DNA from 2 places in the Pseudomonas sp. TE3728 genome. Region 2 is predicted to be linked to the other one. Evidence: riboswitches for the same ligand, from Rfam matches in the RefSeq annotation. Region 2 holds a riboswitch; the other holds the start of a gene.

Region 1 (6,036 bases), 4.8 Mb from region 2:
TCGCAGCGCCCTCAAACCGGGTGACCTGCTGTTCTTCGCCACCAATGGTCGTCGCGGTCGTGTCAGCCACGCCGGGATCTACCTGGGTGACAACCAGTTCATCCACTCCAGCAGCCGCAAAAGCGGTGGTGTCCGGATTGATAGTCTGGGCGACAGCTACTGGAGCAAGACCTTCATCGAAGCCAAACGCGCACTCGCGATGGCGCCGACTGCGGCCCCGGCTATCGTCACGGCTCGCAAGTAAGCGGACAGTTTATAAGGCGAACTTAAAGTCTTACTTGAAGTTTGCCGCGTAGCCGCTAGAATCCTGATCTATTATTGATGGCAAACCGCCTGCGTTCTGCGCAGGCGGTTTTCTTTTCTGCCTTTTCGGTGGAAAAAGCCGCAGCCAGATCAGGATGTTCTGTTTATGACGATGTCGGCCCGCCTCACACTCATATTCTTCGCAGCGCTGCTCAGCGCCTGCGCCAGCCGCACACCGCCCCCTGCGCCGGTGGTTCGTGCTCCCATTGTTTTCGGTCCTTCCCAAGCCTTTTCCCCTGCGGCAGAAGACGTGCTGTTTCGCGCGCTGGGCCTGGTGGGAACACCTTATCGCTGGGGCGGCAACACGCCGGATTCCGGATTCGATTGCAGCGGTCTGATCGGTTATGTGTATCGCGATGTCGCCGGCATTTCCTTGCCGCGCTCCACCCGCGAGATGATCGGCATGCAAGCCCCCAGTGTCGGCAAGGAAGGCCTGCAAACCGGCGACCTGATTTTCTTCGCCACCAATGGCGGTTCCCAGGTCAGCCACGCCGGGATCTACGTCGGCGAAGGCCGCTTCGTCCATGCGCCAGCCACGGGCGGCACGGTCAAGCTGGACAGCTTGTCCAAGGCTTACTGGCAGAAAGCCTACCTGAGCGCCAAGCGCGTCTTGCAACCTGAGCATTTGGCACATAATCCGTAGCGGATGTAGGCGTCTGCCGGAAAAGATCGCAGCCTGCGGCAGCTCCTACGTTGGATGGCGTACACCCTGTAGGAGCTGCCGAAGGCTGCGATCTTTTGACATTTACTTAGCCGCGGAAACGCGCCACACCTTGTTCCCCACATCATCCGCCACCAGCAAGCCGCCTTGCTGATCGATCACAACACCCACCGGCCGGCCCATGGCTTTTTCGTCGTCAGTGAGGAAGCCGGTGAGCACATCCACCGGCTGCCCGGTCGGTTTGCCGGCGGTGAACGGCACGAAAATCACTTTATAGCCGCTGTGAGGTTTGCGGTTCCACGAGCCGTGTTGGCCGATGAAGGCGCCTTGGGTGAACGGCGCGGGCAACTTGCTGCCTTCGGCGAACGTCAGGCCCAGTGACGCGGTATGCGGCCCCACCGCGTAGTCCGGTGCAATCGCCTTGGCCACCAGGTCGGGGTTTTGCGGCTCGACGCGAATGTCGACGTGCTGGCCGTAATAGCTGTAGGGCCAGCCGTAGAACCCGCCATCCTTCACGGATGTGATGTAGTCCGGCACCAGGTCGCTGCCGATTTCGTCACGCTCGTTGACGGCTGTCCACAGTGCGCCGCTCTGCGGTTCCCAGGCCAGGCCGTTTGGATTACGAATCCCCGAGGCGAAGATCCGATGATTGCCGGTGGCGCGTTCCACTTCCCAGATCGCCGCGCGACCTTCCTCCTGATCCATGCCGTTTTCGCCGACGTTGCTGTTCGAGCCCACGGTGACGTACAGCTTGCTGCCATCCTTGCTGGCGATGACGTTTTTGGTCCAGTGATGATTCAGCGTGCCGCCCGGCAGGTCGACCACCTTGATGGGCTGCGACTTGATCGCCGTCTCACCGTTTTCATAGTGGAAACGCAGCAGGCGATCAGTGTCGGCGACGTACAGGTCATTGCCGACCAGGGTCATGCCGAAGGGCGAATTGAGGTTTTCCAGGAATACCGTGCGGGTTTCGGCAACGCCATCGTGGTCCTTGTCCCGCAACAGGGTGATGCGGTTCGGGCTGGGGACGCCAGCACCGGCACGGCCCATGACTTTGCCCATGACCCAGCCGCGAATGCCTTGACCATCATCGGGTTTAGGCGGTGCATTGGTTTCGGCCACCAGCACATCGCCGTTTGGTAATACGTAGAGCCAGCGCGGATGATCGAGGCCTTCGGCAAACGCCACCACTTGAGTCCCGGTCGCGGCGACAGGTTTCTTGCCTTCAGGCCAGCCGATCGCCGGGGCGATGTTCACCGTCGGGATCAGGGTTTTATTCGGTTCTGGCAGCTTGGGCGAGGGGCCTGTGCCATCCGAGACTTGCAGGCTGGAGGTTTCACCACAGGCGGCGAGCCCTCCGGCGAGCGCGATGATGAAAACGAGCTGGGGTTTGCGCATTACTGATCTTCCCTATGAATGCATTGACGTAATCATAGAGAAGCGTAGACGTTCGATGGTTCAACCGGTCAGCCGCGGGCTTCCTTGAGCAGAACAGCGATGCCTGGATGGTAGTTGCCGGCTTCATTGCGCAACTTGCGGTAGGCGTAAGGGAAATACCAGGCCACGGCGCAGGTATGTTCCTTTTGCAGGTCGTCGACCATGTCCTGGAGTTCTTCCGGGGTGGCGCTGTGTTGGGCTTTTTGTGGCGCGACAAACAGACAGCCGAGTTTCAGATCGCTGGCGTAGCTGATTCGCTTCGCGTCACTGGTGATGTCCGCCAATGCCTGAGTCAGGTTCAGGCTATTGACCCGTGGCCAGCGCTGGGTGGCCTGGAGATACGCGCGCTCTTCGCTGCTGGCGATAAACAGATCGGCGCGGGCGTTGCGTTCGCCTTCTTCGATCTGTTTGCGGGTCGACGTCTGTGCCAGCGTGACCATTTCTGCCATCCAGGCCGCGGCGCAGAGCAGACCGAGGTTGGCGTTTTCGTCGTACCAGTAAGGTGTATCGTTATCGCCGCGCACGGTGTTGTAGCGGTCGATACAGTCAAACCAGCGTTCCAGTACCGGCCGCAGGAATTCCAGCTTCGGATTGCTGATGATCATGCCTTGCATGTGGCTCACCCTTGTTATTGTGTTGTCAGGTTGTGGCTCTTTGATATCACTGCTGGCAGTTTGGCACAAGATTGGCGTCAGTTAATTGATCGACGGCAGTTATTCGCTCAGCGGTGTCCCGGCTTTAATTGACGCTCCATCCCCAACCCTCTAACCTTCGCGGCTTGTTTCAGGTGCTCTGTGACCTTGGTCGACAGAGTGAAACAGGGAAGCCGGTGAATGAATTTCTTCCAGCGAAGAATGATCACGATCCCGGCGCTGCCCCCGCAACGGTAAATGAGTAAAAGCTGCGCGAGGGCCTGTCATCAGGCCCTAGCCACTGTGTCGACTGTCGACATGGGAAGGCGCGTAGTCAGGCGCAAGCCGCTCATGAGCCCGGAGACCGGCCTGATTCATCCAACGGCATCACGGTGGGCGATGCCAGGCTTCTTGCCGTCTATTCTTGTGCCTGCCCGCCGTTATCCAGCCCCAACGGAGAGCTCCCCCATGACTGATACTCCCGATCGTGACGAACGCCATCTGGCGCGCATGCTGCGAAAAAAAGCGGTGATCGACGAACGCATCGCCAACTCGCCGAATGAATGCGGTTTGCTGCTGGTGCTTTCCGGCAATGGCAAAGGCAAGAGCAGTTCGGCGTTCGGCATGCTTGCGCGGTCCATGGGTCACGGCATGCAGTGCGGCGTGGTGCAGTTCATCAAGGGGCGCACCAGCACCGGCGAGGAGCTGTTCTTCCGACGCTTCCCGGAGCAAGTGCGTTTTCATGTGATGGGCGAGGGCTTTACCTGGGAAACCCAGGACCGTCAGCGCGACATCGCCGCCGCCGAAGCCGCCTGGGCAGTGTCCCGCGAATTGCTGCGTGATCCGGCCATTGGCCTCGTGGTGTTAGATGAATTGAACATCGCCCTCAAGCACGGCTACCTCGATCTCGATCAGGTGCTCAGCGACTTGCAGGCCCGTCCGCCGATGCAGCACGTGGTGGTCACCGGTCGCGGCGCCAAGCCCGAGATGATCGAACTGGCCGACACTGTCACTGAAATGGGCATGATCAAGCACGCCTTCCAGGCCGGAATCAAAGCGCAAAAAGGCGTCGAGTTGTGAACTGCACTTTATGAATAGCCATCGTCAATGCCCGGCGGTACTGATCGCCGCGCCGGCCTCCGGCCAGGGCAAGACCACCGTCACCGCCGCGCTTGCCCGTTTGCATCGCAATCAGGGGCGAAAGGTTCGCGTGTTCAAATGCGGCCCGGACTTCCTCGACCCAATGATTCTCGAGCGCGCCAGCGGCGCACCGGTCTATCAACTCGACATGTGGATGGTCGGCGAGCAAGAAAGTCGTCGTCTATTGTGGGAAGCCGCTGGCGAAGCCGATCTGATCCTCATCGAAGGCGTCATGGGGCTATTCGACGGTACGCCATCCAGCGCCGATCTGGCGCGGCACTTCGGTGTGCCGGTGCTCGGCGTGATCGACGGCACCGCGATGGCGCAGACGTTTGGCGCGCTGGCCCTGGGCCTTGCGCGTTATCAGCCGGATTTGCCGTTTGCCGGTGTGCTGGCCAATCGGGTCGGCACCGTGCGCCATGCGCAATTGCTCGAAGGCAGCCTGACTGAAGGTTTGCGCTGGTACGGAGCGTTGTCCCGGGAGACCGGCATCGAATTGCCAAGTCGGCATCTCGGCCTGGTTCAGGCCAGTGAATTGAATGATCTCGACCTGCGTCTCGATGCGGCGGCCGACTCATTAGCCAGCAGTTGCGATGTGGCGCTGCCGCCAGCCGTGGAATTCGCCGCGCCTGAAATGATCGCAGCCGAACCGTTGCTGGCCGGTGTGCGGATTGCCGTGGCCCGGGATGAAGCTTTCGCGTTTACCTACGGCGCGAGCCTGGATCTGCTGCGGGCCATGGGAGCCGAATTGACTTTCTTTTCGCCGATCCGCGACAGCGAATTACCTGAGGCAGACAGCCTCTATCTGCCGGGCGGTTACCCTGAATTGCACCATGTAGCGTTGTCGCAAAACACGCCGATGCTGACCGCGATCCGCGCTCACCACGCGGCGGGCAAACCGTTGCTGGCCGAGTGTGGCGGCATGCTGTATCTGCTGGATTCCTTGACCGATGTCGAGGGCACTCGCGCTGAACTGGTTGGCTTGCTGGCCGGTGAGGCGGTGATGCAGAAGCGTCTTGCCGCGTTGGCCTTGCAGGCGGTCGAATTGCCGGAAGGTTTGCTGCGTGGGCACACCTATCACCACTCGCTGACCAGCACCGGGCTTGAGCCGATTGCTCGAGGGTTGAGCCCCAATGGCGGACGAGGGGCGGAGGCGGTTTATCGTGAGGGGCGGATGACGGCCTCTTATGTACATTTTTATTTTCCGTCCAATCCATCGGCGATTGCAGCGCTGTTTGTGCCTGACCTTGAGGACGCCTTCGCGAGCAAGCCCGCTCCCACAGGGGAATGCAATTCAAATGTGGGAGCGGGCTTGCTCGCGAAGAGGCCATGACCGACAACACATTTTCCGAAGCCGAACGCGCAGCGGTTTATCGTGCCATCGCCGAGCGCCGCGACATGCGGCACTTCAGCGGCGGCACCGTCGAACCCGAGTTACTGAGACGTCTGCTCGAAGCCGCGCACCAAGCGCCGAGTGTCGGCCTGATGCAGCCCTGGCGTTTCATCCGCATCAGCGACCGGGTACTGCGCGGCAAGATTCAGCAGTTGGTGGAAGAAGAACGCATCCGCACCGCCGAAGCCCTCGGCGAGCGCTCCGACGAATTCATGAAGCTCAAGGTCGAAGGCATCAACGACTGCGCCGAGGTGCTGGTCGCCGCGCTGATGGACGATCGTGAGCGGCATATCTTCGGCCGTCGTACATTGCCGGAAATGGACATGGCCTCGCTGTCCTGCGCCATCCAGAACCTTTGGCTCGCATCCCGCGCCGAAGGCCTTGGCATGGGCTGGGTGTCATTGTTCGAGCCACAAGCGCTGGCGGACTTGCTGGGTTTACCGACCGGGGCCAAGCCTTTGGCCGTTCTT
Region 2 (6,036 bases):
CTGGCAATATTTCCATGATCTGAGTCGCTATATCCACGACACCGACCCGGTGGAAGAGGGCGTGCTGGACATGAACCGCTACGAGAATCTTTGATTGAAGGCCTGAACACGCACCCCCGAACCCTGGCTGAACCCCTGTAGGAGCGAAGCTTGCTCGCGAAAGCGATCTGACATTCAGCATAGATGTCGACTGTTGGACCGCTTTCGCGAGCAAGCTTTGCTCCTACAGGGGGCGACGGTGATCAGATGTTCATCGACAGGCACACTTTCCCGACAAAAATACTAGGACTTTGTCCGGCGCGATGATTGGCGTAAACTGCGTCCAAGCCTGCGAGGAGTTTCCATGACCGCTATTACCATTACCGACGCCGCCCACGATTACCTGGCTGATCTGCTCTCCAAGCAGAACACCCCGGGTATCGGCATCCGCGTCTTTATCACCCAGCCTGGCACCCAGTACGCCGAAACCTGCATTGCCTACTGCAAGCCGGGCGAAGAAAAACCCGAAGACACCGCGCTGGGGCTCAAAAGCTTCACCGCGTACATCGATCACTTCAGCGAAGCCTTCCTGGACGATGCAGTCGTCGACTACGCGACCGACCGCATGGGCGGCCAACTGACCATCAAGGCGCCAAACGCCAAGGTACCGATGGTCAACGCCGACAGCCCGGTCAACGAGCGCATCAACTACTACCTGCAAACCGAAATCAACCCGGGGCTGGCCAGCCACGGCGGTCAGGTCAGCCTGATCGATGTGGTCGAAGACGGCATCGCCGTGCTGAAATTCGGCGGCGGTTGCCAGGGCTGCGGCCAGGCAGACGTCACCTTGAAGGAAGGCATCGAGCGCACCTTGCTTGAGCGTATTCCTGAGCTCAAGGGCGTTCGTGACGTGACCGACCACACGCAGAAAGAAAACGCCTACTACTAAGGTGTTCGCTGCGACATAAAAAAACGGTGCCCGTGAGCACCGTTTTTTTATGGATGAAGCCTTAAAAGATCGCAGCCTTCGGCGGCGCCCACAGGCGCGTAGGAGCTGCCGAAGGCTGCGATCTTTTGATTTTTTAATCTTTTGATCTTATGGGCGATACAAATGCGCATGCCCCGCGCGATACAACGATGATTCACTGAAGTGATCGCTGCCCAACACCCGACCCACCAGAATCAGCGCCGTCCGGCGAAATCCCTTGGCTTGAACCTTCCCGGCAATATCCGCCAGCGTCCCCACCACCCAATCCTGATCCGGCCAGGTCGCCCGATGAATCACCGCGATCGGGCAATCGGCGCCGTAGTGCGGCAGCAATTCAGCAAGGATCTTCTCCAGATGATTGACCCCAAGGTGGATCGCCATGGTCGCCCCATGCTGCGCCAGACTGCCCAGCTCTTCACCGGCCGGCATCGCGGTCTTGTCGGCGTAGCGGGTGAGAATCACGCTTTGTGACACGTCCGGCAGGGTCAGTTCAGCACCCAAAAGCGCCGCGCAGGCGGCGGTGGCGGTGACGCCGGGAATGATTTCGAAAGGGATGTCGAGTTCACGCAGGTAGCGAATCTGCTCGCCAATCGCCCCGTACAGGCTCGGATCGCCGGAGTGCACCCGGGCCACGTCCTGGCCGTTGGCATGGGCGGTCTTGATCAGCTCGATGATCTGTTCCAGGTGCAATTCGGCGCTGTTGACCACCTGTTCGGCCCGGTGGCCCTCCAGCACGGCGGTGGGCACCAGGGAGCCTGCATAGATGATGACCGGGCAGCTACGAATCAGCCGCTGGCCTTTGACGGTGATCAGTTCCGGGTCGCCGGGGCCTGCGCCAATGAAGTAGACGGTCATCGTCGTTTCCTGTCAGAAAAAGGATATGGGCACGCTTCAGATGAAGATTGCTCATGATCGAAGGCGGGGATTATCGGGGATTTTACGCGGCGCAGGCCAATGCGAGGGTGGCCTGGGCGTATTTTTGTCGTGGAATCAGCAACTTTGCCGGTGCTTGAGCCAATTGTTCGGCCAGTGCCAGCGCGGCACTTTCCGCTACGCCGTAACAGCCGGTGCGTTCGAACGCGATGTCCGAGTGGTGGCTGAGTTGCGGTTCATAACCGGCCAATTGTTCGCTGCTGAAATACATCAACGGCAATGCCAGTTGTTCGGCCAGTTCGATCAGGGCGGGTTCTTCGCGCTTCAGGTCAATGCTGGCCAAGGCCTTGATCTCACGGAGCTCGATTTGATGGGCCTGTAACGCCTGATCAAGCAGCGCCCGCAGCGTGCTGACGGGGCAGCCGCGCTGGCAGCCCAGGCCGACCACCAGGGTCGGCGCTGCGCTGACGTCAGTCATGCGGAGTATTGGCCATCGCTTTTGCGGCGGAACAACCAGGCGCTGATCAGGCCCAGGGCCAGCCAGAACGCCATGTTGGTCAGCTGCGAAGCGATTTTGAACTGCGCTTCCAGGGCTTGCGGCGCGAGCATCGAATGGACTTCCGGTTGCGGCGCGCCAATCACATGAGGCACGGCCAGGATCGCCACGCCGAGGATCTTCATCAGCCAGTGGCGGCTGAATGCGATCAGCGCGATGCCGACTGCTGTGGACGCGGCGGTGCCAATCCACCAGATCTGCCGTTGCGCCAGATCCGCCGCGGCAGTGCCCGGCAGCTCAGGTGGCAGGCCGAGGGTAGGCGCCAGCACGAACGTCGCGTAACCGGCCAGACCCCAGAGCAGGCCCTGAGAGGTACGGCGTGGAGCGCGCAAGGTGTAGAGGCCCGCGAGCATCAGGGCGAAACCCACCGCCACCACCAGATTGCCGCCGGTGGTCGACAGCACGCGCTGCCAGCCGTCTTCTGGCTCCCAGGCTTCGGCATCGTGGGTGTGAGCGGTGACAGCACCCGCGGCGTGCTCGTGGATTTCAACCGCGGCCGGCTCGGATTTTTCGTAGGTCTCGGCCTGCAGAATCAGCGGAGCCACCCAGAAGCTTTGCAGCAGGGTCAGCAGCAGGGCGGCCAGCAGCCCGGCGAAACCTGCGGTTTGCGCAATACGCTTGATCATGTCAGCAGGTCTCAATGGCACGGGAATGCGGCGCTGTGACGGGTATCGTGCGCGGCGTTGTGTACCGCTTCGATGTGCGAGAAACCGGCGAAATACACAAGGCTGGCGCCAAGAATCGACGCACAAAAAGCGGCGGTCAGGCGTTGGCTCAGGGTAGTGGTGGTGCTGATCGTGCTCTTTTTATCGGTGTTGCTGGCGGTGCTGCTGATGATCGACATGGCGCTTCCCTCTGGTCTGTCAGCGGGTGAATAGAGCGCATGAAAACCTCCGTACGCCGGGGCACGCAGAGATTTCGAACAGCGCCCGCCCACCGCGGGTTTGTTATTCAGTGAACGTAAAAGTCACTTTGTGTTGCGGGCCGGTCTCCGGGCTCGCGAGGGGCAGGGCTTGTGCCCAAACCTGCAAGCATCACCTTCCCATGCCGTATGACGGGCACAGTGGATTTGACGCTTCACTCGCTTACCGTTGCGGGGGCAGCACCGGACTGACATGGCTTTAGAGTAAAGCACATGATCCACCGGTTTCCCGTTTCACCCTGTGAAGGGCACCCGTAACAAGGCGTGTAGGAGAGCATGGGCGGGGGTTGGGCGTCAATTGGCAAGGGTTCTCACTTGGATGCCCGCTGCTGACTGGCTCTTTGTAGGAGCTGCCGAAGGCTGCGATCTTTTGATGTTGCTTTCAAAAACAAGATCAAAAGATTGCAGCCTTCGGCAGCTCCTACAGGGGGGCGGCGTGCTCAGTGATTGACCCGCCCCCACACGATGCGTAGCCTTGCGCTTTCGAGGTTCTTCGGCGTCTGCCGAAGCTAAGAAGGGAACGCGGTCGATGCCGCGGCTGCCCCCGCAACTGTGAACGGTGATGTTCGCTGCCACGCCACTGCAAGCCCTGATCCATCAGGTTCGCGGGAAGGCGCAGCGAATGCCAGGCTGACTCGCCCGGCACACCGTCAGCCAGGAGACCTGCCTCGATACAGATTCTCACTACAACCGGGCGGGGTGATCCGGTGGCGGAACTCTTGCGCGCGTGCATCCGCCGCTGCGATTGTCGTCCCGTATGCCCGCCACCTTGCCAAAGGGCATCCGATGAAAACACTGGCCAAACTCCCTGTCACCATCGTTACCGGCTTCCTCGGCTCGGGCAAAACCACCTTGCTGCGCCACATGCTCGACAACGCCCAGGGCCGTCGCATCGCGGTGATCGTCAACGAGTTCGGCGAGCTGGGCATCGACGGCGAAATCCTTAAGCAGTGCTCGATCGGTTGTACCGAAGAAGAAGCCAACGGCCGCGTCTACGAACTGGCCAACGGCTGCCTGTGCTGCACGGTTCAGGAAGAATTCTTCCCGGTGATGCGCGAACTGGTGGCTCGTCGCGGCGACCTCGACCACATTCTGATCGAAACTTCGGGTCTGGCCCTGCCAAAACCTTTGGTTCAAGCCTTCCAGTGGCCAGAAATCCGCAGCGCCTGCACCGTTGACGCGGTGATCACCGTGGTCGACAGCCCGGCCGTCGCTGCTGGCACCTTCGCTGCGTTCCCGGACCAGGTCGATGCCCAGCGCAAACTCGACCCGAACCTGGACCACGAATCGCCGCTGCATGAGCTGTTCGCCGACCAACTGGCCAGCGCCGATCTGGTGATCCTCAACAAGGCCGACCTGATCAGCGCCGCAGACCTGGCCCGCGTGCGCCTGGAAGTCGCCGAAGAACTTCCGCCCGCGGTGAAAGTCATCGAAGCCAGCAGTGGTCGTCTGCCACTGGACGTGCTGATCGGTCTCGGTGCCGGTTCTGAAGAACACATCGACAGCCGCCACAGCCATCACGATCATCACCACGAAGGTGAAGACGGCCATCACGATGAGCATGACCACGACGCATTCGATTCCATCTCGATTGAGCTGCCACAAGCCGACGAAAGCCTGCTGATGGACGCGCTGACTCAATTGGTGGTCCAGCACGGCATCCTACGGGTCAAAGGTTTTGCAGCGGTGCCAAACAAGCCGATGCGCCTGCTGATCCAGGGCGTGGGCACGCGTTTCGACAAGCACTTCGACCGTCAGTGGGGCGCTGAAGAAGCGCGCACCACCCGTCTGGTGTTGATCGGTCAGGATCTGGACGCCGCTGCGCTCGAAGCGCAATTGCGCGCTGCGCTCAGCGTTTAAACCATGCACCTGCTCAGGACTCAGCCCGGCGGTTTCGTGTCGGATGACAACATTGCCGACCTTGGACAAACCCCCGCCGAGCTGGTGATCCTGTGCAGCGGCGATTCCAGCCTGGCATTGCTCGCCGAAGCGGCGCAGCAGTTGCCCGACGATTACCCGAGCCTGCGCCTGGCCAATCCGATGCAGGTACAGAATCACGCCTCGGTCGATCTCTACGTCGACGAAGTGCTGCGCCACGCCAAGGTGATTCTGATCTCGCTGCACGGCGGCATCGCCTATTGGCGTTACGGCATTGAGCGGCTGGTGGAATTGTCCGAGCGCGGTGTGCAGCTGATTCTGGTGCCGGGGGACGATCGCCCGGACCCGGAACTCAGTGACCTGAGCACCGTAACCGCGCAAGACCGCGACCGGCTCTGGCACTTCCTGCGTCAGGGCGGCATGGCCAACGCACTCGACCTGTTTCGCTGCCTCGCCAATCGCTGGTTGGATCGCGACTACTCATGGTCCGAGCCGCAAACCCTGCCACGCACCGCGATTTACCATCCGCACAAAAGCCCCGCTGAGCTGAGCGATTGGCAAGCCGACTGGCAAGCTGATCAGCCGGTGGCGGCGGTGCTGTTTTACCGCTCGCATTTGCAGGCGGCAAACACCGGTTTCATCGATATTTTCTGCCAGCGTTTGCAGGCGGCGGGGTTGAACCCATTGCCGATTGCGCTGGCCAGTTTGAAAGAGCCCGGCTGCCTGACGGTGGTTGAGGACATGCTGGATGAAGTCGAGGCGGGGGTGATTCTCAACACCACCGGTTTCGCCCAGTCCAGCCCCGAAGCGCCGCACCTGCGGCCGTTTCGCCGCAATATT

The links. Region 2 has a riboswitch for cobalamin ahead of ACZ89R_RS05280 (CbtB domain-containing protein). Riboswitches for the same ligand answer to the same signal wherever they lie in the genome.
Region 1: linked by a shared signal. The riboswitch ahead of cobO (cob(I)yrinic acid a,c-diamide adenosyltransferase) and the one ahead of ACZ89R_RS05280 (CbtB domain-containing protein) in region 2 are both predicted to bind cobalamin.

What each region holds. Positions count from the first base shown of each region.
Region 1 is NZ_JBWBQT010000001.1:6,074,648-6,080,683, forward strand. It holds gene ACZ89R_RS26835 (C40 family peptidase) at 1-244, shown strand, start outside; gene ACZ89R_RS26840 (C40 family peptidase) at 410-946, shown strand; gene ACZ89R_RS26845 (PQQ-dependent sugar dehydrogenase) at 1,049-2,362, opposite strand; gene ACZ89R_RS26850 (hypothetical protein) at 2,431-3,015, opposite strand; cobalamin riboswitch at 3,170-3,420, shown strand; gene cobO (cob(I)yrinic acid a,c-diamide adenosyltransferase) at 3,502-4,113, shown strand; gene ACZ89R_RS26860 (cobyrinate a,c-diamide synthase) at 4,124-5,506, shown strand; gene bluB (5,6-dimethylbenzimidazole synthase) at 5,503-6,036, shown strand, end outside.
Region 2 is NZ_JBWBQT010000001.1:1,311,521-1,317,556, reverse strand. It holds gene ACZ89R_RS05305 (fatty acid cis/trans isomerase) at 1-94, shown strand, start outside; gene nfuA (Fe-S biogenesis protein NfuA) at 344-928, shown strand; gene cobM (precorrin-4 C(11)-methyltransferase) at 1,076-1,822, opposite strand; gene ACZ89R_RS05290 (cobalamin biosynthesis protein) at 1,905-2,318, opposite strand; gene ACZ89R_RS05285 (CbtA family protein) at 2,315-3,022, opposite strand; gene ACZ89R_RS05280 (CbtB domain-containing protein) at 3,034-3,240, opposite strand; cobalamin riboswitch at 3,362-3,589, opposite strand; cobalamin riboswitch at 3,788-4,003, shown strand; gene cobW (cobalamin biosynthesis protein CobW) at 4,105-5,178, shown strand; gene cobN (cobaltochelatase subunit CobN) at 5,182-6,036, shown strand, end outside.